Regions from separate parts of the Clostridium sp. LIBA-8841 genome, predicted to be linked through region 4. Evidence: riboswitches for the same ligand, from Rfam matches in the RefSeq annotation. Region 4 holds a riboswitch; each other region holds the start of a gene.
The links. A riboswitch is a leader RNA that binds a small molecule or an ion and turns the genes downstream of it on or off. The one in region 4 is predicted to bind thiamine pyrophosphate.
Positions count from the first base shown of each region.

Region 1 (8,203 bases), 1.7 Mb from region 4:
TTTCCTATATGCACTTGTCCATTATCTAAAATATCTGCCCCATCTTCACTATTGCTTATTAAATCTGAAACACATCCCTCTTCATTTTCTATTTTAGATTTAAATACATCCTCAAGTTTTTCTTCATAACATTTTTCTAACTCTCTTAATGAAACCTCAAAATCATATTCCTCACACTTTATAACATCAGCCACGATTGTGCTTCCTATAACCTTATGATTAGTTCCCTTAAATTCCTCTTCAAGGTTAACCCCGTCCTTAACCTCTAAGATTAAACTTCCATAATTAAATCCAAAAAGCTCTTCTTGAGAAACATTATTTAATTCTGCCCCAATTTTATTTCCTAATGACATCTTAGTAATTCCTTCTGATACTCCTCCAAACTTAAGAGAATATGCTGAAATTACTTTTTCTTGTCCTATTAATTCATAAAGCTTTTCTAAGTTATTTTTGAATTCTTCCATATTTAAAGTTCCATCTTCTAATCTTTCACTCTTCACAAGAACTAAAGTTGATCCTATATTCTTAAACTCAGGTGAAATAACTCTTGAAGCATTTTCAAGTCCTACTGCAAATGAAACTAAAGTTGGTGGAACATTTAAGTCTCCAAAACTTCCTGACATTGAATCTTTTCCACCAATTGCTGGTAATCCTAAATCCATTTGAGCTTTATAAGCTCCTAGTAAAGCTGCAAAAGGCTTACCCCATTTTTCTTTATCCTTTAATAACTTTTCAAAGTATTCTTGGAAGGTTAATCTAACCTTTTTATAATCTCCTCCCATAGCAGCTATTTTTGTTACTGATTCAATAACTGAATAAAATGCCATGTGGAATGGGCTCCATACTCCTAAATAAGGATTAAATCCATATGTCATTAGGGAAGCTTCTTTACTTTCTCCTCCTAAAACCGGAATCTTAGCAGCCATCCCCTCTGCTGGTGTTAATTGATATTTTCCACCTAGAGGCATAAGAACTGTTCCTCCGCCTATAGTTGAATCAAATCTCTCAATTAATCCTTTTTGACTACAAATATTTAAATTTCTTAGTGATTTTAACCATTCTTCTTTAACATCACAATTTTTAACTTCGTATGGATAATCACTTGGTGATTTTACCTTTAAAGAAATCTCTTGTTTTGCCCCATTTGTATCTAAAAAAGTCCTCTTTATATCAACAATTGTTTTGTCTTTCCACATCATTCTCAATCTATCTGTATCTGTAACTTCCGCTACAATTGTAGATTCTAGATTTTCTTCTTCTGAAAGTTCTATAAATCTCTTGGCATTCTTAGCTTCAACAACAACTGCCATTCTTTCTTGAGATTCTGATATTGCAAGTTCTGTTCCATCTAGTCCCGCATATTTTTTAGGAACCTTATTTAAATCTATATCAATACCTCTACATAATTCTCCAATGGCTACTGATACTCCACCAGCTCCGAAATCATTACATCTCTTTATCATTTGAGCTACTTCTTTATTTCTAAAAAGTCTCTGAATTTTTCTCTCTGTTGGAGCATTCCCCTTTTGAACCTCTGCTCCACATTGATTTATTGATTCCTCTGTATGTTCCTTTGAAGAACCAGTGGCTCCTCCAATACCATCTCTTCCTGTTCTTCCTCCAAGAAGTATTACAATATCTCCCTTTGAAGGTTCAAGTCTTACAACATTCTCTTTTGGTGCAGCTGCTATTACTGCTCCAACTTCCATTCTCTTAGCAGCATAATTTGGATGATAAATCTCTGCTACTTGTCCTGTTGCAAGTCCAATTTGATTTCCATATGAACTATATCCATGTGCAGCTCCTAAGGTTATTTTTCTTTGAGGTAACTTTCCCTTTAAAGTTTCTTCAATTCCAGCTGTTGGATCTGCTGCGCCTGTAACTCTCATAGCTTGGTAGACATAACTTCTTCCTGAAAGTGGATCTCTAATAGCTCCTCCTAAACAAGTTGCCGCGCCTCCAAAAGGCTCTATTTCCGTTGGGTGATTATGTGTCTCATTTTTAAACATTAAAAGATATTTTTCAGTTCCATTATTTGTTTCTATCTCTATGTTTATAGAACAAGCATTTATTTCATCTGAAACATCTAAGTCATCAAGTTTTCCTCTTTTTCTTAGTTCTTTCATTGCTATAGTAGCTAAATCCATTAATTTAATATCTCTAGTCTCTAACTTATCTTCATAAACATACGCTCTTGAATTTCTATAATCTTCATAAGCTTTTTTAATAGGTTCTGAATATTGACCTTCTTCTATTTCAACATCTCTAATTATTGTTTCAAAAGTTGTATGTCTACAATGATCTGACCAATAAGTATCAATAACTTTAATCTCAGTTATTGTTGGATTTCTATCTTCTGATTTAAAATAATCTCTTATCATTTTTAAATCTTCTAAACTCATAGCTAAAGAATTTTCTATATGAAAGTTTTTAAGTTCCTCCTCAGTTAGATTCAAAAATCCATTTAAAACTTCAACGCCCTTAGGTTCATCTAAGTTATCTTCTAAAACTTTTGATAATGGATCTACTTCTCTTGAATCAACAGGATTAATATAATAAGCTTTTATCCTATCTATCTCTTCATCATTTAAATCACCTTTTAAAACAATGATTTTTGATGATTTAACAGGAACTTTTGCTTCCTCAGTAAGAAGCATTATACACTCTGAAGCTGAATCAGCTCTTTGATCATACTGTCCTGGTAAATATTCAACACCAAAAGCATTTTCATCTTGTCCTATTTCAAAATTTTCTTCATAAACTCTATCTACTGGAGCTTCTGACAAAATAGTATTTACAGTCCTTATATACTGCTCTTCTTCCATATTTCCTAGTATGTACTTATTTAAAACTCTTATATCCTCTAAAGCTTCGACTCTTAAGTTATCTTTAAAATCTTTAAGTAATATCTGACTTTCAACATTAAAACCAGCCTTTTTTTCTACAAATACCATTCTAATACCAGACATTTTAATCCCCCATTCAAAACACGAACATTATTTATGATTAAATATTAATCATTCGTTAAATAGAGAATATCATTATAAATACGTATTGTCAATAATTAAATTTATTTAAACGTTCGGTTTTTAATATATTTAATCATCTTTTTATCATTTATATTCCAAAATAATTCGTATTTAATCATAAAAATAGAGATATATTAAAAGTTTAGAATAATCTTCCTTTTAATATATCTCCAATATTTTTAATCTTCTCTTAAAAGATTTATATCTTTTCCCTCTAGAATCTTATTCATATTTCTTATAGAACACATTTTCCCACACATTGTACAACTATCTTTATGTTCAGGATTCGATTCTTTTCTATACCTAATTGCTTTTTCACTGTCTATGGCTAAAGAAAACATCTCATCCCAATCTAATCTTTTCCTAGCCTCACTCATTTTATTATCCCTCTCTCTTACTCCTAGGATTCCTTTTGCTATATCTGCCGCATGTGCTGCTATCTTTGAAGCAACTATTCCCTCCCTTACATCTTCTAAATTAGGAAGTCTTAAATGTTCTGCTGGTGTTACATAGCAAAGAAAATCTGCTCCATAAGAAGCTGCCATAGCTCCTCCTATGGAACTCGTTATATGATCATACCCTGGTGCTATATCAGTTACTATTGGGCCTAAAACATAAAATGGTGCTCCATGGCATAATTTTTTCTCTAATAAAACATTAGCTTCTATTTCATTCATTGCCATATGCCCAGGTCCCTCTATTATTACTTGAATATTTCTTTCCCAAGCTCTTTTTGTCAACTCTCCAAGAGTAATTAACTCTTTTATTTGTATAGCATCAGTTGAATCAGCTATTGAACCAGGTCTACAAGCATCACCTAAACTTAAGGTTAAATCATACTTTTCACATATATCTAATAATCTATCAAAATATTCATAGAAAGGGTTTTCTCTATTATTTAATTCCATCCATGCAAAAAGGAGAGATCCTCCTCTAGAAACTATATTAGTCAATCTTTTATTTCTTCTAAAAGTTTCAACTGCTTCTCTATTTAATCCAGCATGTATAGTAACAAAATCTACTCCATCTTTTGCATGTTTCTCTACAACCTCAAAAAATTCATCAATAGTTATATCCTTAAGTTCTTTATCATAGAACCCAACTACATCATACATTGGTACAGTTCCTATCATAGCTGTAGATATCTCAACAAGTCTTTTCCTAAAATCATAAGTTTTACCATAGTTACTTAAATCCATTATGGATTCTGCATTCATTTCTATGGCTTTTTTAACCTTTTCTAACTCTAATTCTATATTGGCATAATCCTTTGAAATTCCTAGATTAACATTTATTTTAGTTCTTAACCCTTGTCCAACACCTTCTGCACTTATGCTCTTATGTTTTTTATTAGCTGGTATTACAACTTTTCCCTCAGCCATTAAATTCATTAAAGTTTGAACATTAATACCTTCTTTTTCTGCAACCACTTGCATTTCCTTTGTTATTATGCCTCTTTTAGCAGCATCCATTTGAGTTGTGTAATTCATATTAGTTCTCCTTATTTTAATTTTTTAACTGCGCAGTTAAATTAATATAGGATCCTAGTTTTTTATAAAAAATAAAAGCTTGCCATAAGGCAAGCTTAATAAACACTTATATAGATATACTTATACAAATTTTTAGCATAAATATAAATAAACAACAGTTTATGCTTCCCTACGGTAGTACTAACTACATCAGGTTTTAAGGGTTAGATAGCTATTATCCTCTCAGCATATAAAATGCACCCCTAGCACTTACGATTAAATATTTACTTTTTTTCTAAATTATACTATTAAAATTTTATAATTTCAAGTAAATTTATAAAAACAAGTAATTATGCACTAAAATTTAGTAATTGTTTAAACTTATTATAGGTTTCATCATCAACTTTTTGCAAGTCACTTATCTAGCTAACCATCCTCCATCAACAGCTAAAATATGTCCATCCATATAATCTGATGCTCTACTTGCTAAGAATATTACAGCTCCCATCAAATCAAAAGGCTCTCCCCATCTACCTGCTGGTATCCTTGATAATATCTCTGAATTTCTACTAGCATTTAAAGTTAATTCTTCTGTATTAGCCGTTTTTATATAGCCTGGTGCAATAGCATTTACATTTACTCCAAATTCAGCTAGTTCATTAGCAAAGGATTTTGTTAGTCCTGCTACTGCATGCTTACTTGCAGTATAAGCTGGAACATATTTACCTCCTTGGAATGAAAGCATTGAAGCTATATTTATTATTTTACCATGTCTATTTTTTACCATAGTTTTTGCTATCTCTTTACTTAAATAATAAACACTATTTAAGTTAACATCTAAGACGAATTGCCAATCTTCATCAGTATATTCAAATAAACTATTTCTTTTTATGGTACCTGCATTATTAACTAAAATATCTATTTTCCCAAAAAGCTTTTTACTCTCTTCAATAACTTTTATAACATCAGTTTTCTCTTCTAAATCAGCTTGAATAAATTCAACCCTTCTTCTTTCTTTTTCTATTAATTTTCTTGTTTCATCTAAATCTTTTTCACTATGAACCACTATACACAAATCCGCTCCAGCCTTTGCTAAAGCAACAGAAATAGCCTGTCCTATACCTTTATTTCCACCAGTAACCATAGCTACCTTTCCATGTAATGAAAAATAATCCATTGAAAAATCACTTAAACTATTCACAATCTCAACCCCTTTGAAAGTTTTAAAACTTATTCATATTTTATACTACCTCTTACAGAAAACATTTTCAACTTCTTGTGAATATAATTAAAATTAATAAAATAAAAAAGCTTTAGAATAAGTTGTTATCTCATTCTAAAACTTTCTTATATTCCGTCTTTTTAATATATTATAATTTAAATCTTATCTACAAATTAATCAAAAATATTTAGAAACCTGTGTGACCAAATCCGCCACCTCTATTTACACTTTTGAATTTTGAAACATCATCAGTTTCTATAAAGTTAGCCTTATAATATTTAGCTAAAACCATTTGGGCAATTCTATTTCCTTTTTTTATATATATACTTCCATATGGATTTCCATTCTTATCTAAATAAATATATGTTTTTAATAACTTTTTATAAGCTCTCTTTCCTTCTTCTTCATAAGAACTTAAATCATGTCCTTTCGACTCTAAATATTCACTTAATCTTACCTCTGTATAATTATTTTTTAAGTCATCTAATATACTTATATCATTAGCTATTTCATAAGGAAGATTAGCTATATTATAATTATTCTCTAAAATTACTGATATATTGCTAACTGAATCAGCATCAATAGTTCCTATTGAGTTTGAAATTTTCAGATTTGTTCTTAAAGAAAGTCCACTTCTAGCTCTAATTTGAAGTTCCATATTATCAGGAATTGCAAACTTTAAATCTAATGGAATTGCCACTTTTTCAAAAGGTCTTATAACCATATCTTTAGCTGCAAAAACATCTGCTCCAGCGGCTAATGGTGTCTCATATTTAGGAGTCTCTCCACCATTTTGATATTCAATATAAACATCTCTAATTCTTTGTTCACCAGCCATTAAACTCACCTCCATCTTTAGTAAAAGTATATTTTACTTTCTATATATTCACAAACACTTAAATTCTTTAAATTCTCAAAGCAGAGGCTTTTTATTAACATTTTATTAATATATTTTCCTTTAGCTTACATTTGCAACATTTTACTTATATTAATTCATAATTAACTATAAATTTTTAAATATATACTTTATCTTAAGTGAATAAAAATAGTATTTTTTATTACTTTCATCTTAATATACAAAATAAAAGAGAACAGACTTTAAATTAATTCTGCTCTTCTATCTTGTAATATTTAATTTTAAAAATTATTTCTATTTGAATTATAGATACCAATTCCAGCAATCGCTCCTATTATACCAATAATTATTAATCCAGATATTTTAAATACATAGGCTCCTAAGTAATAAACAACTACAATCAATATAAGAGCTATAATAACATGAACAATCCATTCTCTCTTAGGATTCATTTTAAAAGCTCCAAAAATTTTGTCTGATAATTTATATTTTTTATCAATAAATCCATATATAACTGCAAAAAAAATTGCTGACACAACAAATACCAATGCTTCTAATATGTTTTGTATTAAAAGAATTTTATCCATACTCTCGTTCCTTTCAATTGATCTTTAATAGCTATATTATACCATTTAACACAACTTTAAGTGAACTCTACTATGATTAAAAATTAAATAACTAATTAAATATCTAATTTATTTTTTAGTTGAATACTCAATTTTTATATAAAATAATAAAAAGTTAAATAGATTAAAGTTCTTATATCTACTTAACTTTTTTAATAATAAATGATATATAATTTAATTTTTAAATGTAGCAATAATAATCCCGATGAAAATTCCATTTATAATTGCTATTACTAAATTGCCTATTCCATAACTCATATTGAAATATTTAAAGACTACATAACTTAAAAATAAAACTAGCACAGTAACACAAATCACTATTAAATCATAAATTAATTTTTCCTTAAAACTTTTATGCCCCCATAAAATTCTATTTCTATTATCTCTAATTTCATAAAGAAACCATAAAACTATAATTATTCCAATTAAAGTGCTTCCATGTTGTAATAAACTATATCCATAAACATTATAATCTCCTAAAGTTAACACCTTTTTTTGAAGAAAAGAAATATGTTCAACAAAAAAACCTGTTTTATGAGTAAAAGCATCCCATATTATATGAGTTACCATTCCTAATAAAGCTGAATATATAAAAACAAGCCCCTCTTTCCAAGAATGTAAACCAAATTGTTCTGTTCTCAAGTATCCATACCATCCATCAAATGGTCTTGGTAAATGACTTATTAATGGGCTCTTTATAAAATTTTGAAAAAAATAAGCTAATAAAATACATAGGGGTAAATTTAATATAAAAAAGCCTAAAATCTCATGTCCTAAATTACCATAAGGTCTAAAATTTAAAAAGTATAAAAAATCAGGTGCCATACTCCCTAAAACTAAAGCTGTAAAATTAAATCTCTTATTTTTCAAGCAAAGCACAGCTGCTGGATGTGCCAGCGTAAAAGGCATACCTAGTCCCCCCTCATATGTTAAATGTTATCCTATTATAACACATAAAGAGTGTCCTAAAAATGATTAATAATTTGCTTTCAATCTATTAA
Region 1 is NZ_CM173488.1:975,981-984,183, reverse strand. It holds gene AC2A4K_RS04165 (phosphoribosylformylglycinamidine synthase) at 1-2,969, opposite strand, end outside; gene thiC (phosphomethylpyrimidine synthase ThiC) at 3,209-4,519, opposite strand; TPP riboswitch at 4,669-4,773, opposite strand; gene kduD (2-dehydro-3-deoxy-D-gluconate 5-dehydrogenase KduD) at 4,917-5,702, opposite strand; gene AC2A4K_RS04150 (dUTP diphosphatase) at 5,908-6,558, opposite strand; gene AC2A4K_RS04145 (hypothetical protein) at 6,858-7,163, opposite strand; gene AC2A4K_RS04140 (DUF4184 family protein) at 7,377-8,111, opposite strand.
Region 1: linked by a shared signal. The riboswitch ahead of thiC (phosphomethylpyrimidine synthase ThiC) and the one ahead of thiS (sulfur carrier protein ThiS) in region 4 are both predicted to bind thiamine pyrophosphate.

Region 2 (8,203 bases), 310 kb from region 4:
CAAGTTTACAAGTTATTTTATTTGTAGCTCCAGTATTAATATTTTTAAGTCTTATATTTAAACCTATGAGCATAATATTTAATGCTTTTGAATTAGTTGCATTAATCGTTTCTGTATTTATAGCTAATAGAGTTGTCAGTGATGGAGAATCTAACTGGCTTGAAGGTGTTCAACTCTTAGCAGTTTATTTAATAATAGCAGCTATGTTTATGATTGTTTAAATTAAAAGGATAATTATATAAAATGAGTTACTTTTAGGCTATGTTTAAAAAGGATGACTTTATATATTATAGTCTAATTTTAAGAGAGAAGATGTTGTATTAAAAGTTATTTCGATACAACATCTTCTTCATTTTAATAAAATTATAAAAATAAATTTTTAAGATTTTCTATAAGAAGCTTATTATCTTCAGGTTTTAATACGCACACTCTAAAGAAATATTCGTTTAATCCTTCAAAAGAAGAACAGTTTCTTATTATTAACCCTTTTTCTAAAAGCTTATTGTAAAGCTCTGTGGCAGTAAGCTTTTTAGAAGTAATTTTGCAAAGAATAAAATTACTGTAGCTTTCATAAACTTTTAAATCTTCTATGGAACTTAGTTCTTTAAATAGGAAGTCTCTCTCTTCTTTTAACTTAGAAGTATTTGAAGTTATGTATTCCTTATCTTTAAACATAATTTCTCCCATTGTTGTGGCAAAAATATTTATATTCCATAAATCAAGCTTTTCAAGCATTTCTTCTTTTATTTTTTTATTAGAAATAAGTCCATAGCCCAATCTTATTCCAGGTGTTGAGAAAAACTTAGAAGTCCCTCTAATTACAAAAAGATTAGAAAAGTTATCTACAAGAGGAGTAGAAGAATATATTTCAGGTTCTGTAAACTCAACATATGTTTCATCTACCATAAATATAGTAGAAGTATTTTTTAGTAAAGAAGAAATTTCATCTTTTGAAAAAGCAAAACCTGTAGGATTATTAGGGTTACAGATTATAACTAAGTCATAATTTGAAGAATTTATAGAATTTATTAATTTATGTACATCTATTTTAAAGTCGTCTTCTTCTTTTGAGAAAAACTTAACTATTTCACAATTTATTTTTTCAAGTTCACTTTCATATTCTGAATAGGAAGGGGAGAGTAACAATGCTTTTTTAGGATTAATAATGCTTATAAAAGAAGAGATTAATTCTGTAGCACCACTTCCCACTATAATATTTTCTTTTTTACAATTACAGTATTCTGAAATAGCTTCTTTTAAAGCCGTATATTTAGGATCAGGGTACATAGAAACCATATCAATGTTTTCTAGAATAGCATTTTTAGCTTTTTTAGATGCGCCAAAGGGATTTATATTTGAACTAAAGTCTTTAATATCTGTTTTATTTAAGCCTAACTTACTTGATAAATCAAATAAATTAGCTCCATGATTAATACTCATAAGTAGTACCTCCTAAGTTGATTTAACTTTTTATTTTATAATTATAGTATAATTCTTTAAGAAAAAAATAAAAAGGTCTAGATTTTTATAAAAATCTAGACCTTTTTTATTTTAAGCTGCATATTTGCTTGTTATGCTTTTAGATTGTATGGCTTTAATAAGTCTATTAATAGGTAGAACGCTTAATATTACTATACAGATTAAACCATCAATACCTATTAAAGAACCATTTATTAAAAATGAATATAGAATTGGAGACATTCCTTCAGGAGCAAATGTTCCAAAGAAAACAACTCCAGAAATAAAGTGTGCTACAAATTTTAGGAATATTGCAACTGTGGCTCCAAAAATTCTATGATTTTTAAAGAATCCTGCTACTCCTAAAGCCATATATGGTAAAGGATAATCAAATAACACTTGAACAGGATGAAGTATATATGGATCTATGAATAAGGAAATTATACCGAATAAAAATCCAGTAAGCATTCCAACTAATGGACCATAAGCATAAGCAATAAGTATTATAGGAATCATACTACCTAATGTAATTCCTCCGCCTTGAGGAAATTTATATATCTTTAGCATGTTTAATACAGCTGTAAGAGCTAAAGCAATCCCTATAGTTGTAAGCATTTTAGCATCAAATTTTATATCTTTAGCTTTTATAAGTAAAACTAATATTATTAGGAATCCAATTAAAGTGAGTATTGTTAGTGGATTAGTTAAAATCTCCTTTAAATTTCCTCCTAAATTAATTGATGAAAAACTTTGTATAAAGTCATTTATTATTTGTGAAAATGACATCATAGTTTAAACCCCTCCTTAAACTTTAAGTGTGCTTAGAGAGTCTAAAGAATGTAAATAAAAAAACCGAATCTAAACATAGATCCGGTTTAAATACAGCCCTAAACGCTTCCCTACGCTGGAATTAACCAGATCAGGTGTTGAGGGTTAATGATAATTATCATCTCTCAGCCTAAAGGCACCCCTAGCACATGAAAATAATTCTAAGTTTATTTTATACGCTAATTATTCTTAGGTCAAGAAATATTAAAAAGTAAACAAAAAGTTTACCTTAGGTTAAGAAATATTAAAAAGCAAACAAAAAATTTACTTTGGAATTCTTATGAATAAATTATTCACATTAAAGGTTTCTGTTGAATCATCATTTTTACTTAAAAGATCTTCATTAAGATTTCTGTTTGGTGAATAACCTCTACCGAAAGAACCTAGTCTCAGACTATTTACGGTTCCAACTACATCTAAAATACCATACCCTAGATTTCGGTTAGGATATATATCATTTGGTCTTTTTCTAGCTCCTCTAATTAAATAAGTTTGAAGTTTTGGAGCGTACATTGTTGGGTTATTACCATCTACAATACTCCATTGAAGGAGGATAGCACAGCATCCAGCAGTAACAGCAGCAGCTACACTTCCACCAGAGACTAGAGAAGCTCCACCACCAGGCTTTGTTGCTATGGCATTAATTCCACCAGCTGCTATAATAGGTTGAATTATATCATTTCTTGTAAAGCCTTGGCCAGAACTAGATACTAAAGCATTATTATTTTGGTCATAATAGGCCGTACAGATTATATTTGTACATGTTCCAGGTTCTGTTAAGGTAGTTTCCTTAGTTGGTGCTAAAAACTTAGTGTCTGGAGCTAACAATTCTCTTTGAAGTAACCAAGCATTGTATTTGCCATAAACTATATATTCGCCAGTAAGAGTAAATTTCCAAATACCTTCTGCTATATTATCTGCACGGATTAAGATGGATTCATCTCCTGTAAATTCATCAGGAGAATCATAAGCTACTTCCATTGAAGTTCCTTCATATATAAATTTAATTTTATAAAATAATCCAAATAAACCTAATTTGGTATCAAATACCGTTATGTTTTTTATTGATTCTCCAGAAGGTGAAGTTATGCTTAAAGTGAATTTATCGGGTTTTTTACCATAAATTTGTAAAACTAGTCCTTTTTGCTCTTTTCCAACGCTTATTTCAATTACGCTATCAAGGCCAGTACCAGGAATTATATTAGAGGTATGAGTATCTGTGTTTCCTTGATTACCACTTGAGCTAACTACTATTATGCCTCTTTTAGTAGAAATTCTATTTATATATCTTTCTAAATTGCTTTCACCGGAATGGGGTCCTAGATTTCCTCCTAACCCTATATATATCACTATTGGTTTTTGAAGCTTTATAGATTTTTCATATAAATATTTTACAGCCAATATAATATCGGTATTACTATACATTGGTATATCGTTTTGAGGAAAAAATAAGTTGGCATAATTTTTAGAGGCTTGTTCTAATTTAACTATAATGAAATCGCAATTAGGTGCAGCACCTATAAAATCTCTATTGCGACCTCTTCCACCAGCTATGGATGCCATTTTTGTGCCATGACCAATTTCATCTCTTGAGGGAACTATTGTATATGGGTCTCCTCCTTCTTTAAAGAGAGTTATAGCTCTATTTATATCTTCTTTTGAATATTCACTACCATGAAGCATATTATCTGGAACTTTTCCAGTATCAATTGTTTGGTCCCATAAATAAAGAATTCTAGTAGTATCATCTTCCAGAAGAAATTCATTATTTAAGTAATCAATTCCAGTATCAACCATTCCTATGATTACATCAGTTCCAGTTAGTGTTAAATAAGGATTTCTGTGAAAAGTTATTGCAGAAGAAGCCTCAACTGGGGACGTGTTCTCTAAAGTATAAAGTGTTCCTAATTCTGCAAGAATAAAAGGTTGAATTTTTTTTAATAAGTTTTCTAAATCACTTTCTTTTAAAGAGAGTATTGCAATTTTTTCATCTATAATATAAATACTTGCGTTGGGGATGTTTTCTATTTCGGATTGAATATCACCAAAATATTCTACAAGCAAATTTATGAAATCTGGATTATTATAAAAGCTTTGTTTCATAAAGACTCCTAATTTATATTAATAATATTTATATTATTCTATAGCTGTCTTTAAGTTCTATTGTTTTTTAAAAGAAAAACTTAACCTATTCCACCGTATATTACTCCAAGTATTATTACTAGTATAGTAACTAAAATAAATATATATTTACCTAATGGAATGAACCAACTTCCAAGAGGTTTATGTGCTCCTTTATTGATTTCTAATAATACACTTTTGCCCCCAATAATATAATAGAATACAACAGCTACTAATAAAGCACAAAGAGGAGAAATTATTATTGTAATAAGGTTTGAAAAGCTATCAAACATACTCATATTTAAAGATAGAGGTATTCCACATAGGAAACAAAGTACTGAAATTATAATTGAAGTTTTTACCCTTTTTGATTTAAAGTGTGCCATGAAAGCTTCAACAGGACCTTCTAACATATTTACAGAGGATGAAATAGCTGCAAATATTACACTAAGGAAAAATAATGTGCTTATTAATGAGCCAAAATTCATACCTTGAAATACCTTTGGTAGAGTTATAAATAATAAAGATGGACCTGATGATGGATTTAATCCATATGCAAATACTGCTGGCATAATCATAAAGGATGCTAAAAGAGCAGCCAAAGTATCAAATATAGCAGTTTGGATTGCAGATGATGGAATATCAAATTTATCGTTTATGTAACTACCATAAACGACCATACCACATCCATTAAGTGAAACTGTGAAAAAGGCTTGTCCAAGAGCCATTACCCAAGTATCTATTTTAAATAAGTTTTCCCATCTTGGAACTAATAAATATTTAACGCCTTCAAAAGAACCTGGCAATGTTAAAGATCTTATGGTTAAAATTATAAAAATTAAAAGAAGTAGTGGCATAATTATTTTATTTAATTTTTCTATACCACGGCCTACTCCTAAGGAAACTATTATTAAAGTTAAAATTATAGCTAAAGCAAACCAAAATATTGTACTAGGTGTTCCAGCAAAGTTACTAAAGTAAGTAGTAGTATCAATATTATTAATAGAGCCAGTTAAACTTAAGAAAAAGTATTTAAGAATCCAACCTATAACTATAGAGTAAAATATAAAAACTCCAATCAATCCTATAGGTGGGAGCATTCCAAAGAATTTTCCTCCCTTTAATGATTTACTTTTAAAAGATTCAACTATACCAGTGTATGAACCAGCTTTAAACTTTCTACCAAATGCAAATTCTGTCATAAGACCTGTAGTTCCAAGTATAAAAACAAATAAGAAGTATGGAATTAAAAAGGCAGCACCTCCATATTGCCCTAGTCTGTAAGAAAATAGCCATATGTTACCGAGACCAAGTGCAGCACCAACACAGGATATTACAAATCCAAACTTTCCAGTAAAATTTTCACGTTCTTTCATTTTGAATACCTCCTAAATTTTTATATATAAATATAAAAAAATAGGTCATATAGCTAAACTATATGACCTATGGTATCAAAACACTTTTATAAGGTCATATAGTCTTACCTATGTGACCTATCTTTATTAACGAAAACTAAGCCATCATAGATACAATCCAAAATTTTCTTTGGAGTTTGTATCTATGACCACATATATTCAATCATAAATACAAACTATCTATAATAGCAATAATAAAAGTTATTTAGTTTTGCTTTTATTAAGTTTGTAATATTCATAACAATTTCTCCTAAAAATAAATTTAAACTGATTATATAACTAAAAAAAATAAAATGCAAGGAATTTTATTTTTAAATATCATAAACAATATTTAATTTTAGTTTTTCTGCTAGTTCATAAGCCTCTTCCATAATACTGTCCCAAAGTTCTTTAGGACTATGACAATCAGAGTTGATTAAGGTTTTAACTTTTTTTGAAGAAACCTTATTCCAAAACTTTTCATAAGGGTAAGGGTATCTTTTCCCATCACAATATTTTTTTAAACCCCTTCTAAGACCATTTGCATTAAATTCTAATATAAAATCGTATTCTTTTGCTGTATTTATAATTAAATCGCAGGCTTTATCACAATTTTCATCCCAAGGAAAATCATTTATAAACATTAAATCAGGGTGAGCTACGAAGGAAAAATATCCACTTTTTATACCAAGACAAATACTTTCAGCATATTCTAAATAATCCTTTGTGCTTTGTAGAGAATATGTATTTTTTAACTCACCATTACTATTTAAAAATAAGTGTTGTCCTAAGGCTAAATAGTCGAATTTTAACTCGTTTTTCAAATAATTATAGTAAAAATCATCAGAAAATAAATATTCTATCTCTAAACCTATTTTAATATCAATAGAATCTTGAAATTTTTCTTTAAGACTTTCTAAAGTAGATTGATATTCTTCAAGTTCATTGAAATTCATTCTAAGTCCAAATCTATTATCAGGGTAGGGACCATGATCACTAAATCCTAAAATACTTAGATTATTTTTTATAGCAGCATTAACATAATCAGCATCTTCTCCATTAGCATGTTTACATCTTTTTGTATGTGTATGAAAGTTAATTTTTTTTAACATAAATTCCACTTCCTCTCTTTAAATAAAGTATATCAAAAAATCAAATAAAAGATAAATTTTAATAAATTTTAAACAGAAAAATGTTAACAAAAAATTCTTTGACTTTTTCTTTTGAATAAAATAAAATTATTCCACGGTGAGTAAGTGGCCGTGTTTAGAAGAGATTATTTATTAAAGGAAATTTAATGAAGTAAAGTTATTTAATTATTAATATTTAAAGGAGATATGAACATGAGGTAAAAGTTTGATTTGATTTTTGGATAAAACATTATTTTAAATTAAATTATTAGAAGAGGTAAAAAAAGGAATGAAAATAAGATTAATAGAAGAACATGAATTAAACAAAGTTAAAGGTATTTATGATAATGTTGTAAAAGAAATGAATTCAAGAGGGCTATATAATTGGAATGAAAAATATCCCAATACTGAAATCATATTTAAAGATATTTCTAATAAACATCTTTATGGATTAGAATCGTCAGGAGAAATTGTAGCTGTTGCTACTATAAATGACCAAGCTTATGATATTTATAATGATATTGCATGGAAAGTAGATGGTCCATTTTTATCATTTCATAGAATAGCTGTTTGTCCATATCATAGAGGAAAAGGTTATGGAAGAAAAATAATAAATTTTGTAGAAGAAATGGCAAAAGAAAAAAAGTATAACTCTATAAGGATTAGTGCTTATCATAAAAATGAAAATGCAGTTAATCTTTATAAGAATTTAGGATATGTCCATGTAGGTGATATGATGTCCATGAGAGACATAGTGGAACCTTTCTTATGTCTTGAAAAAGCAATAATGTGATTATGATATGAACCAATTTATAGTTTTAAATAGACTATGAATTGGTTTTTTTTATTGTTAAATTTACATTAAGGTTATGTTAATTAAGAATATTGGGTTTTTCTTATGAATAAACATATATTGAATGCTATGAAAAAAATGGGGTAATAGATAAAAATATGCATTTATTACTCTATATATGTTGAAAGAAGGAGGGGAGAGGAGTAGCATCTTTAGTTTATTTTAAGGGGGATTTATATGAAAAAGAATTATAAGCTTTTAATAACCAAAGCATTATCTTTAAGTATGATAGGGAGTCTATTTACTGCTTATCCAGCTTTAGCTAAGGAAATTAAAGCACAAGCAGATGACTTGATAATATCAGAATATTTACATGGGCCATCTAATTCAAAGGCTATTGAAATTTATAACGGTACAGGAGAAGGGGTAAATCTTTCTAATTATGATTTAGCTATATATTCAAATGGAAAATATGATGG
Region 2 is NZ_CM173488.1:2,323,143-2,331,345, reverse strand. It holds gene cax (calcium/proton exchanger) at 1-221, shown strand, start outside; gene AC2A4K_RS10065 (pyridoxal phosphate-dependent aminotransferase) at 364-1,440, opposite strand; gene thiT (energy-coupled thiamine transporter ThiT) at 1,552-2,247, opposite strand; TPP riboswitch at 2,338-2,440, opposite strand; gene AC2A4K_RS10055 (S8 family peptidase) at 2,551-4,389, opposite strand; gene AC2A4K_RS10050 (sodium-dependent transporter) at 4,470-5,783, opposite strand; gene AC2A4K_RS10045 (histidinol-phosphatase) at 6,134-6,913, opposite strand; gene AC2A4K_RS10040 (GNAT family N-acetyltransferase) at 7,221-7,724, shown strand; gene AC2A4K_RS10035 (CehA/McbA family metallohydrolase) at 7,962-8,203, shown strand, end outside.
Region 2: linked by a shared signal. The riboswitch ahead of thiT (energy-coupled thiamine transporter ThiT) and the one ahead of thiS (sulfur carrier protein ThiS) in region 4 are both predicted to bind thiamine pyrophosphate.

Region 3 (8,203 bases), 350 kb from region 4:
GCTATTGGTTGAAAATAAAGCCCCAACTCCTAAGTTATCAGCTCCATCTTCTATTGCTTTTAAGGCCTCTTCTTTATTGTGAACTGTAACACCTATAATAGCATCCTTTGGCATTATTTCTCTTGCTATAGACACATCCATATCATCTTGTCCTATATGAACACCATGAGCTTTTACTGCTAATGCCACATCAATTCTATCATTTACTAAAAAAATTGCTCCAAAGTCATTGCAAAGTTTTTTTAAAGCCTTAGCTTCTTTACACATTTCCTTAGTGTCTTTATTCTTCGCTCTATATTGAACAATAGATACTCCTCCAATTAAGGCTTCCTTAGTCTTTTCTAAAAGTTCATTAAAAGGAATCCTATAGTCAGTTACTAAGTATAATTTTTTACAGTATGAATTACTCATAATAAACCTTCTCTCTTTCTTTTATTACTTCATCACTAATCATTGAAAGCTCATCTAGAAGATTATGTTTAAAAGTCATTATCCCCTCTTTTTCTCCTAATCTTTCCTCAGCTATTTCTCCGCATATCCCCCATGCTGCTACTGCTTTAACAACTTCTTTAAATCTTAAAGCTTTATCATCATAAAAACTTAAAGCTATGGTTAATAAGGCTCCTAGCATACATCCTGTTCCTGTTATTTTGCTCATTTTATAAGTTCCATTTTTAACAATGGCTCCATCCTTCCCATTAGTTATGAAATCACATACACCAGAAACAACTATTATTAAATTTCTTTCCTTTGCATATTCTTTTATTTTATTTTTTGTATTTTCACTTAAGGTATCATTAAAAGAATCTATTCCTATTGACTTTGATGTTTCTCCTATAAGAGTTTTTATTTCAGCTAAATTTCCCTTTACAAGTGAAGGTTCTCCCTCTAATATCAACCTTTTTGCAAAATCTTTTCTAAGCTTAGAAGCTTGTACACCTACTGGATCTAAAACAGAAGGAATTCCTTTTTCTCTTGCTATTCTCATAGAAGTCATTGATGATTCCATTTGATAAGGTTCTAAAGTTCCTATATTAACTAATAATCCATTAGCCATTCCTGTTATTTCTTCTAGCTCCTCATGATGTGTAGCCATAAGAGGCAATCCACCATAGTTAATAGTTACTTGAGCTAAGTCATTAACTGTAACGTAGTTTGTTATCATGTGTATTAAAGGATTTTCTCTTTTTAAAATTCCCATTATTATTCCTCCTAATAAAATTTATAGAAATGATGTGTTGGCCCAACACCTTTTCCAAGTTTAAAGCCATTTTTTATAGCTCCTGTAATATATTCTTTTCCACTTTTAACTGCATCAGGTATATTCATTCCCTTTGATAAATTAGCTGTAATAGCTGATGATAAAGTACATCCTGTTCCATGAGTATGTTTTGTATTTATTCTATCTTGTTCAAAAAGAATAAAGTTTTCGCCATCATACAGAAGATCTGTAGCTTCTCCCTCTAAATGTCCTCCTTTAATTAAGACATTTTTAGCTCCCATTTTTTTAATATCAATAGCAGCCTTTTTCATATCTTCTATTGTAATTATTTCTCTACCTAATAACTCTTCCGCTTCTGGTAAATTTGGAGTTATTAAAGTAGCTAGTGGTATTAATTTATCTATTAAAGTATTTTTTGCATCATCTGATAAAAGCTTAAATCCACTTTTTGAAATCATAACAGGGTCTAAAACTATTTGTGGCAAGTTTTCTACTCTTCCTAAAGCATTACTTATTGCTTCTATTGATTCAATCTTAGACACCATACCTATCTTTATAGCATCAACTTCTATATCATCAAAAATAACATCTATTTGTTTTTCTATAATTTCAGGAGTAACATCCATTATTCCAAAAACTCCTTGAGTACTTTGAGCAGTTATGGCAGTTATTATGCTCATTCCATATACTCCATTGGCAGAGAATGATTTTATATCAGCCTGTATTCCCGCTCCTCCAGAACTATCAGATCCTGCAATCGTTAATGCATTAAATAATTTAGTCATATTTTTCTCTCCTTTTTTAAAATAAAAAAGCATATATAGCCCAAAGGCTATATATGCTTTAAAATCAATTAAAATATACTTGTCTCAGGCTTCCCTACGCTGGTATTAACCAGATCAGGTTAAAGGGTCAAGAAATTTAATTTCTAATCTCAGCCAGACACTACTGGCCCCCCTAGCTATTTTTATGATATTTTCTAATCCAAATGATACCATACTCATTCTTCTTTTTCAACATGTCTTTTTTTGATATTTTTTAAGTTAAGGATTATAATTTTAAATATATCAATTTTAGGAGGATATTTTTATGGTTAGTTTAGTTTTAGAAGGAGGAACTTTACGTCCTATTTTCAGTGCAGGGGTTATGGATGCTCTTCTTGATAACAATATAATCTTTCCATATTGCATTGGAGTATCAGCAGGAATAACTAATGGTTTTTCCTATTTTTCTAATCAAAAAGGAAGAAATATTGAAATATTAAAAAAATATAGAAATGACAAACGCTATTTAGGTGTTTCTAACTTTTTTAAATGTAGAAGCATTTTTGGTTTAGATTTTGTCTTTGATGAATTAGCAAACAAACTCTTCCCTTATGATTTTAATGCACTTTCAAATTATAAGGGAAAAGTTTTAATTGGAGTCACTAATGCTAACACAGGGAAAACAGAATACTTAGATGGCAAAATTAAGGATGAAAAATATATGGCCTTAAGAGCCACCTGTGCAATTCCATTACTTTTCCCATCAATAAAAATCAATGGAAACGAGTATTATGATGGAGGACTTTTAGATCCAATCCCAATAAAAAAGGCCTTAGAAGATGGGAACGAAAAGCATTTAATTATTCTTACTCGTCCTAAGAACTATAAAAAAACTTTAGGGAAAAGTAATAAATTAGCATCTAAAATAGTTGGACGTAAATATCCTAAATTAAAGGATTCTTTTTTAACAAGACATATTAAATATAATGATACAGTAAAGTTTTGTGAAGAATTAGAAAGGGATGGAAAAGCATTAATAATCAGACCTTCTGAAGAAGAATCAATTGAAAGCTTTGAAAAAGATGTCTGTAAATTAGAAAAAGCTTATAATGCCGGTTATAACGCCTGCATAAAAAACTTAGAAAAAATTAAAGCTTTATTTTTTACAATAGATTCTGTCTTAGGTGAATACTAATTTTTACTTAATTTAGATTTAAATAAAAAAGACTATGTCAGACTTAACTTAAAGTAGAACTTATGGATATATTCTGAAAATTACTCAGTTTTCTAAAAAATTTATAACTATCTTCTTCATATAATCTATAAGTTCTATTATTTTAAGTTCTGATATAGTCTCTTTTAGTTAAAAACTTAAATTATTTTTTAAAGTTTTCTACAACTATCTCTTACAATAAGCTTAACAGGTAAAACTATTTTTTTAGACATCTCTCTTCCTGTCCTCATTCTCTCTAAAAGTGTATCTACTGCAACATTCCCCATATATTCTGTGTACACCTTTATGGTTGTTAGTGAAGGATTTAAGAACTTAGCCGTACATATATCATCAAAGCCAACTATGCTTATATCCTCTGGTATTTTAAGTCCAGCCTCAGATATAGCTTTATAAGCTCCTATGGCCATAGGATCACTTGCAATAAAGAAAGCCGTGGGCAAATTCTTTTCTTTTAAAACTTTTTTCATAAGCTCATAACCATCCTCAGGTAAAAACCGTCCCTTTAAAACCCACTCCTCCTTATATCCTTTTATATCTTCCATATATTCCTTAAAAGTTTTTTCTCTATAATTTATTTTTCTTAAGGATTCATTGCTATTATGAATAATAGATTCTCCACCTAAATATCCAATTTTCTTATGACCTAAAGAAGTCAAATATTCTAAAGCTATTTTAACTCCGTACTTAAAATCCACCACAACAGAATCATACTTCCACTCTTCTGGAGAAGAATCTACAAAAACTATATTTTTAGATAGTTTCTCCATTAATTCTATTTCCTTTTCTCCAAATATTCCAATAGCTAAGATACCATCTAAATCTGTATATTCTTTAGTACCTTCATTAATAATCTTTTGAAAATCTATAGGTTTAAACTTAATTTTTTCTTCACTACATTTCTTTTCAACGGCCATTCTTATTGAAAGAAAATATGGATCATTTAACTCTTGTATTTCTGTGTACCAATAGACTATTCCTATAGTATAGTTTTTAATTTTATTTTTTCTCTCTTTTACTGTTAAATAATTTAATTCCTCAGCTATTTCCATTACTTTTTTTCTTGTTTCTTCAGACACATTAAGTGTTTCATCTAAGTTTAAAACTCTAGATACAGTAGCTATTGAAACTCCAGCACCTTTTGCAATATCTTTAATTGTAGCCACATCATCACTCCTTAACTTTCTTAAGTCTATTATATATTCTTTTAGTAAAATTTTCTAATATTTATTTCACATAATATATAAATTTAATAAATATATTTACTAAAAAAATTACTTTTTTTCATTATTTTTTCCATAAAAAACTCTTTCCTTTTATTCCTATATATGGTAATATTGTATTAAATTACAATAACTTTAAAAATTTAGGGTAAATATAGGGAGGATTTTTATGAAAAAGAAAGGTTTAGCATTAATTTTAATTTCAGCTTTAACTATGGGTACTTTAGTTGGTTGTGGTGGAGGTTCAGGTTCTACTGGATCATCTAGTGATGGAGCCAAAGAAAACGATTCCTTAAAGATAGGAGCTACAATCTACAGCTTCGAAGATAACTTTATGTCATACCAACGTAGAAATATAGAAAAGCTTGCTGATGGAAAAGCAGAATTATTAATGAATGATTCTCAAAACAACCAAGCTAAGCAAATGGAGCAAATAGATACTATGATAGCTAAAGGAGTTAACATACTTGCAATAAACTTAGTTGATCCTAAGTCAGCTCCTACTGTAATAGACAAAGCTAAAGCAGATGATTTACCAGTAGTATTCTTTAACAAAGAACCTGATGAGACTGCTATGCAAAGCTATGATAAAGCTTGGTATGTAGGTACAACTTCTGAGGAGTCTGGAATAATTCAAGGGGAAGTAATAACAGAAGGTTGGAAAGCTAATCCTTCATGGGATAAAAACGGAGATGGAAAAATTCAATATGTAATGCTAAAAGGAGAACCAGGACATCCTGATGCAGAAGCACGTACTAAATTTTCTATACAAACTATAAATGAAGCTGGTATAGAAACTGAAGAATTAGCAATGGATACAGCTATGTGGGACTCAACTAAAGCAACTGAAAAAATGGATGCTTGGGTTTCTAAATATGGTGACGATATCGAAGTTGTAATTTGTAACAACGATGGAATGGCTTTAGGTGCTATTTCTTCTCTTGAAAAAGCAGGTTATTTAGATGGAACTTCAGAAAAATTTGTTCCAATCTATGGTGTTGATGCTATTCCTGAAGCTTTAGATAAAATTAAAGCTGGTAAAATGGCAGGTACAGTATTAAACGATGCCAAAAACCAAGCTCAAGCTTTAATGGATGCTTGTATGAATCTAGTTGATGGAAAAGATATAACAGAAGGAACTGATTGGAAAGTTGATAATAAGAAATCAATTCGTGTTCCTTATGTAGGTATAACTAAGGACAATATAAACGTTGCTGAAGACTCTTATAAATAATGAAGATTCTTGCACAATAACTATCAATAATTAGGGAGACAAAAAACTCTGTCTCCCTTAATAAAAAACAGGAGGTATAAAAAGATGAAAGAATCTTCAAACCTGTTAGAAATGAAAAATATTTCTAAGGAATTCCCTGGGGTTAAAGCACTAGACAATGTCACATTAAAAGTAAAAAAAGGTTCTGTTCATGCTTTAATGGGGGAAAACGGTGCTGGTAAATCAACTCTAATGAAATGTTTATTTGGTATTTACCATCCTGATGCGGGAGAAATATTTATTTCTGGCAAAAAAATATTATTTAGAAACTCAAAACACGCCTTAGATAATGGTGTATCAATGGTTCACCAAGAACTTAATCAAGTTAGAGAAAGAAATGTTATGGACAACCTTTGGCTTGGTAGATACCCTAAAAAAGGGCTTTTTATAGATGAAAAGAAAATGTATGAAGAAACATCAAAGATCTTTAAAGATTTAGATATAGATGTAGATCCTAAAGCAAAGGTCTCTACTCTATCTGTATCTCAAATGCAAATGGTTGAAATCGCTAAGGCAGTTTCATATAACTCAAAAATAATAGTAATGGACGAGCCTACCTCTTCCCTAACTGAAAAAGAAGTTGGCCATTTATTTAGAATAATAAATAAACTTAGAGCCCAAGATATAAGTATAATCTATATCTCTCATAAGATGGAAGAAATATTAGAAATATCTGATGAAGTTACCATAATGAGAGATGGTAAGTGGATTTCTACTGAAAAAGCTTCCAATTTAACTATGGACTTAATAATAAAACTTATGGTTGGTCGCGAACTTACAGATAGATTCCCTGCTAAGACTCATACTCCAAAGGAAACTATTTTAGAAGTAAATAATCTTAGTGACACTAAAAATCAACTTAATAATGTTTCATTCAAACTTAGAAAGGGAGAAATTTTAGGAATTGCTGGTCTTGTAGGTGCTAAAAGAACTGAAACTTTAGAAACAATTTTTGGTCTTAGAGAAGTAGCTTCTGGTAACATAATTCTTCACGGTAAAAAGGTGGATAACAGTAAACCTTTTAAGGCTATGCAAAATGGATTTGCTCTTGTTACAGAGGAAAGAAGACAAACTGGTATTTTTGGAAAATTACCTATAGACTTCAATTCTATAATAGCTAATATAGATAGCTATAAGACATCTTCTGGTCTTCTTTCAAACGGAAGAATATCCGGGGATACTCAATGGGTTATAGACTCTATGAAGGTTAAAACTCCAAGTCAAAAGACCCTAATCGGCAGCTTATCTGGCGGTAATCAACAAAAAATAGTAATTGGTAAATGGCTTCTTAGAAAGCCTGAAATCTTACTTTTAGATGAACCAACTAGAGGTATTGATGTCGGTGCTAAATTTGAAATATATCAGCTTATAAATGATCTTGCAAAGGAAGATAAAGGAATAATTATGGTATCTTCTGAAATGCCTGAACTTTTAGGTGTATGTGATCGAATATTAGTAATGAGTAATGGTAGAGTTGCTGGCATAGTTAATGCTAACGAAACTACTCAAGAGGAAATTATGCATCTTTCTGCAAAATATCTATCAGTAACTGGAGGAATTAAAAATGCAAACGAAATCAAAGAAAAAGTTTAAATTAAATAGTCAGTTCTTAATGAACAATGCAATTTATATAGTATTATTCGCCTTATTAGTTGGAATTTGTATATTATCACCAGATTTCTTATCTATAAAAAACTTTATTAACATATTAAGCCAATCATCATCTCGTATAATCATAGCTCTAGGAGTTGGTGGAATACTTTTAACTGAAGGTACTGACCTTTCTGCTGGAAGAACTGTTGGTTTAGCTGCAGTAATCTCAGCTTCTTTACTTCAAGCTGGAGATTACGCATATAAAATGTATCCTAATTTATCTGAATTACCTATATTTATTCCAATTTTAGTAGCAATGGTTGTTTGTGGAATAGTTGGTCTTATAAATGGTATTGTTGTTGCTAAATTTAATGTTCCTCCATTTATCGCTACTCTAGGAATGATGACTGCAATATATGGTGTTAACTCAATTTATTTTGATAGACCTCCATATGGAGCTATGCCTATAGGTGGGCTTAGCGAATCATTTAGTAATTTTACTCTAGGATCTATTCCTATATATGGTAATATAAAAATACCTTACTTAGTTATTTATGCAATTATCGCTATAGCTATAATTTGGACTTTATGGAATAAAACTAAATTTGGTAAAAATCTTTATGCTATAGGTGGAAACAGAGAGGCTGCTGTTGTTTCTGGTGTAAATGTTGTCAGAACTCTTCTATTAGTTTATTGCTTAGCTGGAGTTCTTTATGGATTTGCTGGTACTTTAGAAGCAGGCCGTGTTGGTAGTGCTACTGCAAGTACCGGAAATATGTACGAACTTGATGCCATAGCTTCTTGTGTTGTTGGTGGTGTTTCTACAGCTGGTGGAGTTGGTACAGTTCCTGGTATAGTAACTGGTGTTTTAATTTTCCAAGTTATAAACTATGGACT
Region 3 is NZ_CM173488.1:2,286,338-2,294,540, forward strand. It holds gene thiE (thiamine phosphate synthase) at 1-411, opposite strand, end outside; gene thiM (hydroxyethylthiazole kinase) at 404-1,201, opposite strand; gene thiD (bifunctional hydroxymethylpyrimidine kinase/phosphomethylpyrimidine kinase) at 1,213-2,007, opposite strand; TPP riboswitch at 2,082-2,191, opposite strand; gene AC2A4K_RS09910 (patatin-like phospholipase family protein) at 2,312-3,181, shown strand; gene AC2A4K_RS09915 (LacI family DNA-binding transcriptional regulator) at 3,370-4,383, opposite strand; gene mglB (galactose/glucose ABC transporter substrate-binding protein MglB) at 4,610-5,674, shown strand; gene mglA (galactose/methyl galactoside ABC transporter ATP-binding protein MglA) at 5,759-7,306, shown strand; gene mglC (galactose/methyl galactoside ABC transporter permease MglC) at 7,278-8,203, shown strand, end outside.
Region 3: linked by a shared signal. The riboswitch ahead of thiD (bifunctional hydroxymethylpyrimidine kinase/phosphomethylpyrimidine kinase) and the one ahead of thiS (sulfur carrier protein ThiS) in region 4 are both predicted to bind thiamine pyrophosphate.

Region 4 (8,203 bases):
TGTGGATGGCCTGCTTTTTCAAAACCAATAGATAGAAGTATAATAAAGGAAAAGATAGATAAAAGCTATGGAATGATTAGAACAGAAGTTAGAAGTAGATTAGGCGATTCTCATCTAGGACATGTATTTTGTGATGGACCAGAAGAGTTAGGTGGATTAAGATATTGTATAAATTCAGCCTCACTAAAATTTATTCCAAAGGAAGAACTAAAAGAAAAAGGGTATGAAGAATATTTAGAGATATTTAAATAGAAAAGTAGGTGTTAAAATGGGATTTTTATTAAATAAAGATGGAGAAAATGATTTTCTTTTGGCTGATACTTATTCAAAAGATGATATATTTTGGATAACTTTAAGAGGATTAATATCTAAGGGAAAAATTGATGAAGCAGAAGATATGCTTTTTAGAGAGGCTGAGAAAAATCCTTCTATGGAAGTTTATGAAATAGGAGAGAAGATGTATAGCTTATTAGATAAAAAGAGTGATGAAGAGCTTAAACAATATAATTTTTCTAAGGAAGAAATAGCCTTGGGGTTAGAAGATTTAAAGAAATTAATAAAAAAGTAAGGATTATTGAGATTTAATATATAGTACTAAATTAAAATAAGGGGAGGTAATTATGAGAAGTTTAAATAAAGAAAGTTTTCTCCAAAAATATCCTCATGTAGAAGAATACATAGAAAAGAATGATATTAATTTTGAAGATTTACAAAAAATATTTTATGACTTTGTGAAATATGAAGAGTCTTATGAGAATCAAGCAGATTTCATAGCGAATATATTACGTTCAAATGAAAATGTTCATTCTGTAAAATCAAGAATAAAAAATCCGGAAAGATTAATTGAAAAAATAATAAGAAAAACAGAAGATAGAAAAGAAAAATATGGTGAACATTTTTATTTTAATGTTGAAAATTATAAAAATGAAATAACTGATTTGATAGGTATAAGGGTATTACATATATTTAAAGATCAATGGAAGGCAATACATGATTTTATAATAAAGACATGGAATGTAATTGAAATAACAGCTAATATAAGAGATGGAGATGACAGAACTATATTTGATAATTTAGGTATTGAAGTTATATCAAGACAATCAGGGTATAGGTCTGTTCATTATCTTGTGGAGTGTTATCCAACAAATCAAAAGGTTATTGCAGAGATTCAAGTAAGAACTATTTTTGAAGAGGGATATGGGGAAATTGACCATAGGCTTAGATATTCTCATAATGAAATACCTGAAATATTAAAATCAAATCTATTGCTTTTTAATAGAATTGTAGGAAGTGCAGATGAAATGGCTTCATTAATCAATATGTTGAATAATAGTTTAGATAATAAGGATAATTACTATGAAAGTAAGTTAAGAGAAAAAGATGAAGAAATAAGAAAATTAAAAGAAAATATTGAACAAATGAAATAATAGAAAGCTACCTTGATGAATAATTAAGGTAGCTTTATTTTAAAATTATATATGAACAAAATATTAATTAATTATTAATAAAGTTAAGGAATATAACTGTTTGTTTGGGATTTTAGAAGAATTTGGGGAAATTTACTCTTTGATTTTATAAACTTTAAGGAGTAATATGAACGTAGTTCACTGTGTTTTTTATTAATAATATTTAAAAAATAATATTAATAAAAGGCATAGTAAGGACAAGTTTATAGTTTAAGAAAGGGTGACGATTATGAAAAAGAAATCAGTTGGAATCACTATGGCTGTCTTCTTACTAGGAATATTCATGGGGGCTATTGATTCAGGAATTGTATCACCAGCAAGAGATATAATAGCTGATGGATTAAAGGTTTCACAGGATGCCAGTGTTTGGGTTATAACAATATATACCTTAGCATATGCAGTATCAATGCCTATCATGGGAAAACTTTCTGATAAGTTCGGAAGAAAAAAAGTGTACATGGTCTCAATAACTTTATTTGGACTAGGTTCTTTATTATGTGGAGTATCAGATTATGTAAATAGTTATGGATTCTTATTATGTGCAAGAGTAATAGAAGCTATAGGTGGTGGTGGAATAATGCCAATAGCTACAGCTTATATAGGAACATCATTCCCAGTTGAAAAAAGAGGTTCAGCTTTAGGAATGATTGGTGGAGTATATGGAATCGCAACAGTAATTGGACCAACTTTAGGTTCAGGAATACTTTCTATTTTTGGTGATAAAAACTGGGGATTTTTATTCTTAGTAAATGTTCCAATAAGTATAATAATATTACTTTTAGCAACTAAATTAGAAGAGAATACTTCTGCACAAGGAGTTAAGAAGTTAGATATATTAGGTTCAGGAGTATTAACTGTATTAATTTTATCTTTAATGTATGGAGCTACAAACTTAAAATTCTACGATTTTATGGACTCAATAAAATCATTAGATGTTTGGCCATATCTTTTAATATTTGTAATATCAATTCCTGTATTAGTTTGGGTAGAAAAGAAAGCAGAAGATCCAGTAATAAACTTATCCTACTTTACTAATAAGGAAATAGCGATAACTTTAATATTAAGTTTCGTTGTAGGATGTGGATTAATGGCAACAGTATTCATTCCTCAATTTAGTGAAAATATATTAAGAACACCTATGGGTAGTGGTGGATATATAGTTACAATATTTGCAGTATTTGTAGGTATAGCAGCACCTTTAGGTGGTAAATTTATTGATAAAATAGGTGTTAAAAAGGTATTAATAATAGGTATGAGTTTAGTTATAATAGGAAACCTTTATCAAGGGTATATAACAACTAAACATCCAAGTATGGTTAACTTAATAATAGGATTAGCTATTATGGGATTTGGTTTAGGATTTTCTATGGGAACACCAATAAACTACTTAATGCTTAGCTTAGTACCTGATAATGAAGCTACAGTTGGACAATCAGCAGTATCATTAGTTAAATCTATAGGTATTGCAGTATCACCAAACATACTTATTAACTTTATATCAGATGCTGGAAGAAGAGTACCAGATGCATTACAAAAAGTTATGCCTCATGTAGATGGAATGTCAAATATTATGGCAAATGGTGGAGGATCTTCACACGTTGCAAATTCAATGGGAAATGCAAGTGTTACTAATATATTCAGCATTATAAAGGATATGGTGCAATCACAATTTGCATCATTAGGTGACAAGTTTGCTAATAATCCTCATGTAAATATAGATATGATTCAAAAATCATATATGCAAAGCTTAGATGGGGCTAAAAATGCTATAGAAACTACATTCCAACAAGTAATGAATACAGGATATACTAAATTATTCTTAACATGTGCTATGATAGCTTTAGTTGGATTAATTTTAACACTTATGTTAAATAAGCAATTAATAAATATGAAAAATAAAAAAATGGAAAGCGTGGAAAAAACTAATTGATAAAAAATGTTTTTTGAGTTATGATGAATAAAACAAATAAATTTTAAGATATTGCTAGGGGTGCTGTAAAAGGCTGAGAGGGATTTAATATCCTAACTCTAATAACCTGATTTGGTTAATACCAACGTAGGGAAGTATATTTTAAGTTGTGATTTTTCATATTAGAAAATATTATTATGATTAATTAGAAAATATATTTTAAAAGGTTTAGCAATATTGCTAAACCTTTTTTTGTTGGTATAAAGCGGTATTTAAAGGGAAAGAGGTGAAGATATGATTGTTAATGGAAAGAAATTAAATAAAGAAAACCTTAATACAGTTTCTGATTTATTAGAAAGTTTAAATGTAAATAGAAATAGAGTGGTTGTGGAACTTAACAAAGAGATAATTAACTCTTGTAGTTATGATGAGATTTTATTAAATCATGAAGATATAATTGAGATTATTGCATTTGTTGGTGGAGGTTGATTAATAAGAATTTAAGAAGTTTAAGAAAATAAAAGTTGGTTGAAAGTAAAAGAGAGAAAAAAGAGAAAAAGATATAAGGAGCCTTTATGAAGATAAAGATTAATGAAAAGTGGAAAGAGGTTGAAGAAAATTGTACAGTCTATTCTTTAAGGGATAAAGAATTAAATGATGCTGATGTTATAGTTTTAAATGGATTTCCACTTGGAGAAGATAAAGAGTTAAAAGATGGAGATAGAGTTGTTTTTATTAAAAAAGGAATTAAGCCTAAGAAAGAGGAATTAGAAGAATTAATGGTCTCAAGACATACACCAGGTATTCATGAAAAACTTAAAAAACTTAAGGTTTTAATAGCTGGATGTGGGGGGCTTGGATCTAACATTGCTATTTCTCTAGCAAGACTAGGTGTTGGAAATATAAGATTAGTAGATTTTGATATAGTAGAACCTTCTAATCTAAATAGACAGCAATATTATATTGACGATATTGGAGAGTTTAAGGTGTCTGCATTAAAAAGAAATTTAATGAGAATAAATCCTTTTATAAAAATAGAAGATTTAAATATTAAACTTTCTGAGGATAATATGGAGATTTTAAAAGAAGCTGACATAATAATAGAGGCCTTTGATAATCCAGATTATAAAGCTTTATTAGCAAACTATGTTTTAAGTAATATGAAAGAAAAATACTTAATTTCATCTTCAGGAATGGCAGGTTTTTATGATTCAAACTTAATAAAAACAAAGAAGATAACAGATAAATTTTATATTTGTGGAGATTTAGTAAATGAAGCTAAAGAGGGATGTGGACTAATGGCTCCTAGAGTTTCTATATGTGCAAATCATATGGCTAATTTAGTTATAGATATAGCTGTTAATAAAATAGAATTTGTTAAGAAAGACTAAACTAAAAGGTTATATTTTAAGTGAAGTTTGATTTCTAGAAATCAACATTAGTCTAAAACAGAACCAATTAAAAAGAGTTTATAAATATATTTAGTGATAATTATAAGTTTTATTAACTAACAATTTCATATATGATTTTGAAAAATTTACAAAAAAGAGTAGAAAAGGGGAATTTTTATGGACAAGTTAATAATAGGTGGAGTAGAAATAAAAAATAGACTTTTTGTTGGAAGTGGTAAATATCCTTCAAATGAGATAATAAAAGATGTATTAGAGGGAAGTGGATCTCAAGTTATAACTTTAGCATTAAGAAGAGTGGATCTAGATAATAAGGAAGAGGATATTCTTCAAAACATACCAAAGGATGTAATATTATTACCTAATACTTCTGGAGCTACTAATGCAGAGGAGGCTATTAGAATAGCTAGAATAGCAAGAGCTATGGGGTGTGGAAATTGGATAAAAATAGAAGTTATATCAGACTCTAAATATTTACTTCCTGATAATGAAGAAACTATAAAGGCAACTAAAGTATTGGCTGATGAAGGCTTTATTGTACTTCCTTATATGTGTCCAGATCTTTATGCAGGTAGAAGGTTAATAGAGGCAGGAGCAGCAGCTGTAATGCCACTGGGAGCCCCAATAGGAAGCAATAGAGGTTTGAAAACTAAGGAACTAATTCAAATAATGATAGATGAACTAGATATTCCTATTATAGTTGATGCCGGAATAGGAAAACCATCCCAAGCCATGGAGGCTATGGAAATGGGAGCGGCGGCATGTTTAGTTAATACTGCCATAGCATCTTCTAAAAATCCTATAAATATGGCAAGAGCTTTTAAAATGGCAGTAGAGGGTGGCAGATTAGCCTATGAATCTAAAATGGGAAGAGAATCAAAATTTGGAAATGCTTCATCTCCACTTACTGGATTCTTAGATTAGGAGATGATTGAATTGAGTTTTTATGATGTAGTAGAAAAATATAGAGAGTTTGATTTTTATGGATACTTTGATTCCGTAAAAAGGGAGGACGTATTAAGAAGTATTTATGAAAGAAATAAGAGCCCAGAGGATTTACTTAATTTAATATCTCCAATAGGAGAAGAAGTTTTAGAAGAAATGGCTCAAGAAGGAAGAGAACTTTCTTTAAAATATTTTGGAAGAACTATATTACTATATACACCAATGTATATCTCAAATTATTGTATAAATAAATGTTCATATTGTGGGTATAATGTAGAAAATAAAATATGTAGAAAGAAGTTGAACCAAGAAGAGATAGAAAAAGAGGGAGAAGCTATTTCAAAGGATGGTTTTAAACACATTTTAATATTAACTGGGGAAAGTGAATATCATACTCCAGTAAATTATATAGAAGATAGTATTAGAACTTTAAAGGAGAAATTTCCGTCTATAACTCTTGAAATATATCCAATGACAGAAGAAGGATATAAAAGAGCAGTAGAAGCTGGCGCAGAAGGGCTTACTGTATATCAAGAGACATACGATGAAAAGACATATGATAAGGTTCATGTAGCAGGACCAAAGAAAAACTATAAATTTAGGTTAGAGGCTCCAGAGAGAGGAGCTAAGGCTGGAATGAGAAGTATTAGTATAGGTGCATTATTAGGATTAGCTGATTTTAGAGTTGATGCCTTCTTTACAGCGATGCATGGAAGATATTTAAGAGATAAGTATCCTTATATAGACATAAGTTATTCATTGCCAAGAATAAGACCCTGTGAAGGGGGGCTTAAAAAGTTAAATGAAGTTAATGATAGGGAACTAGTTCAAATACTCTTAGCTTATAAGCTGTTTGATCCCCAAGGGGGAATAAATATTTCGACTAGAGAAGAGAAGAATTTTAGAAAGAATTTAATTCCTTTAGGAGTAAGTAAAATGAGTGCTGGAGTTTCTACTGCTGTTGGAGGACATTCTTTGAAAGAAAAGGGAACAAGTCAATTTGATATAAATGATGAGAGTTCTGTAAGTGAGGTTAAAGAGTTAATAAAGAGTCAAGGATATCAACCTATATTTAAGGATTGGCATAGATTCTAGATTAAACTTGTAATATTTAAGTAAAATGGTGATTTTATATGTTTTTAATAACAAATAGAAATTTAGTAAGTGAGGAAAAATATTTTAATACTATAGAAAAGTCAAGTAAATATGGTGTTAAAAATATAATTTTAAGAGAGAAAGATTTAAAAACAGATGAATTAATAAAGATATATAAGAAGATAAGAGAGTTAGTTTCTGAAGAGACAAAGATAATAATAAACTCTAATATTGAGGCAGTAAATATCTTGAAAGAAAAGTTCATTCATTTAAGTTTTAATGATTTTAAGAGAAATTTAGAAAATATTAAATCCTTAGATGTTGGAGTATCTATTCATTCTATTAATGAGGCTATGGAGGCTGATAGATTAGGAGCAAGCTATATACTCGTGTCTCCTATTTTTGAAACTAAATGTAAACCTGGAGCAATTCCTAGAGGAAGTAAGTTCATAAAAGAAATTAGAGAAAAAGTAAATTGTACTGTAGTGGCTTTAGGAGGAATAAATGAAGAGAATTTCAAGGAAGTTTTATGTGCTGGTGCTGATGATTTTGCATGTATGTCTCTTTTATTTTTGAGTAATAATATAGAGGAGTGTTTAAATAGTTTCAATAAGATTTAAATGATAATTTAAAATTTAATATATTTGATTAGCTAAAAATTAGTATTAATTTAAAACATAATTTTAGATTATATAATTATTAATTTAAATATGATATAATTGATATTAAATAATAATTATAATTTGTTATTAAAGGAGAATTAATTATGTCATTTGAAAGAATAGATATTTCAGATAGAAGTGAACAAGAAGGTAGAAGTTGTGTAATTCTATATAACTTTGGAAATAAAGAATTAAAAAAGATACAAAACTTTGCTAGAATAATGGGAATAAAAGATCAAATAGTTTTAAGCTCTAAAAATGGAGAAGAAACTATAAAGAATATATTAGAAGATAAAATGGAAAGCAAAGAAGGGGAAGGCGTTAAGGAAAGAGCCATAATATTTAATGCTACAGCTCCAGGAAAAGTGCATATATTTTTAGAAAACTTAAAAAAGGTAGGAATACAAAGACCATTAGTTGCAATGGTTACAGAAACATCTATTAATTGGACTATTGATGTTTTAGTTAAGAATTTAATAGCTGAAAGAAGAGCTTTAAAATCAGGTGATATGACTACTCATGAAGAAGCTTAAATTATAAGGAATTAAAAGACACTAGTTAAAAACTAGTGTCTTTTTTTATTTGTTAAATACTATATTTTTTCCGTCTGAAGTCAATATTATTTCGCCATCTATATCAGTTCTAAAAGTTTTTATATTATACTTTTTGATTATATCTAAAGTTTCTCTGTGAGGATGTCCATATTTATTATCTTTA
Region 4 is NZ_CM173488.1:2,631,413-2,639,615, reverse strand. It holds gene msrB (peptide-methionine (R)-S-oxide reductase MsrB) at 1-252, shown strand, start outside; gene AC2A4K_RS11380 (DUF6483 family protein) at 269-568, shown strand; gene AC2A4K_RS11375 (RelA/SpoT domain-containing protein) at 621-1,427, shown strand; gene AC2A4K_RS11370 (MFS transporter) at 1,696-3,396, shown strand; TPP riboswitch at 3,443-3,546, shown strand; gene thiS (sulfur carrier protein ThiS) at 3,670-3,864, shown strand; gene thiF (sulfur carrier protein ThiS adenylyltransferase ThiF) at 3,951-4,766, shown strand; gene AC2A4K_RS11355 (thiazole synthase) at 4,944-5,708, shown strand; gene thiH (2-iminoacetate synthase ThiH) at 5,721-6,824, shown strand; gene AC2A4K_RS11345 (thiamine phosphate synthase) at 6,863-7,444, shown strand; gene AC2A4K_RS11340 (DUF3783 domain-containing protein) at 7,591-8,019, shown strand; gene AC2A4K_RS11335 (ComEC/Rec2 family competence protein) at 8,065-8,203, opposite strand, start outside.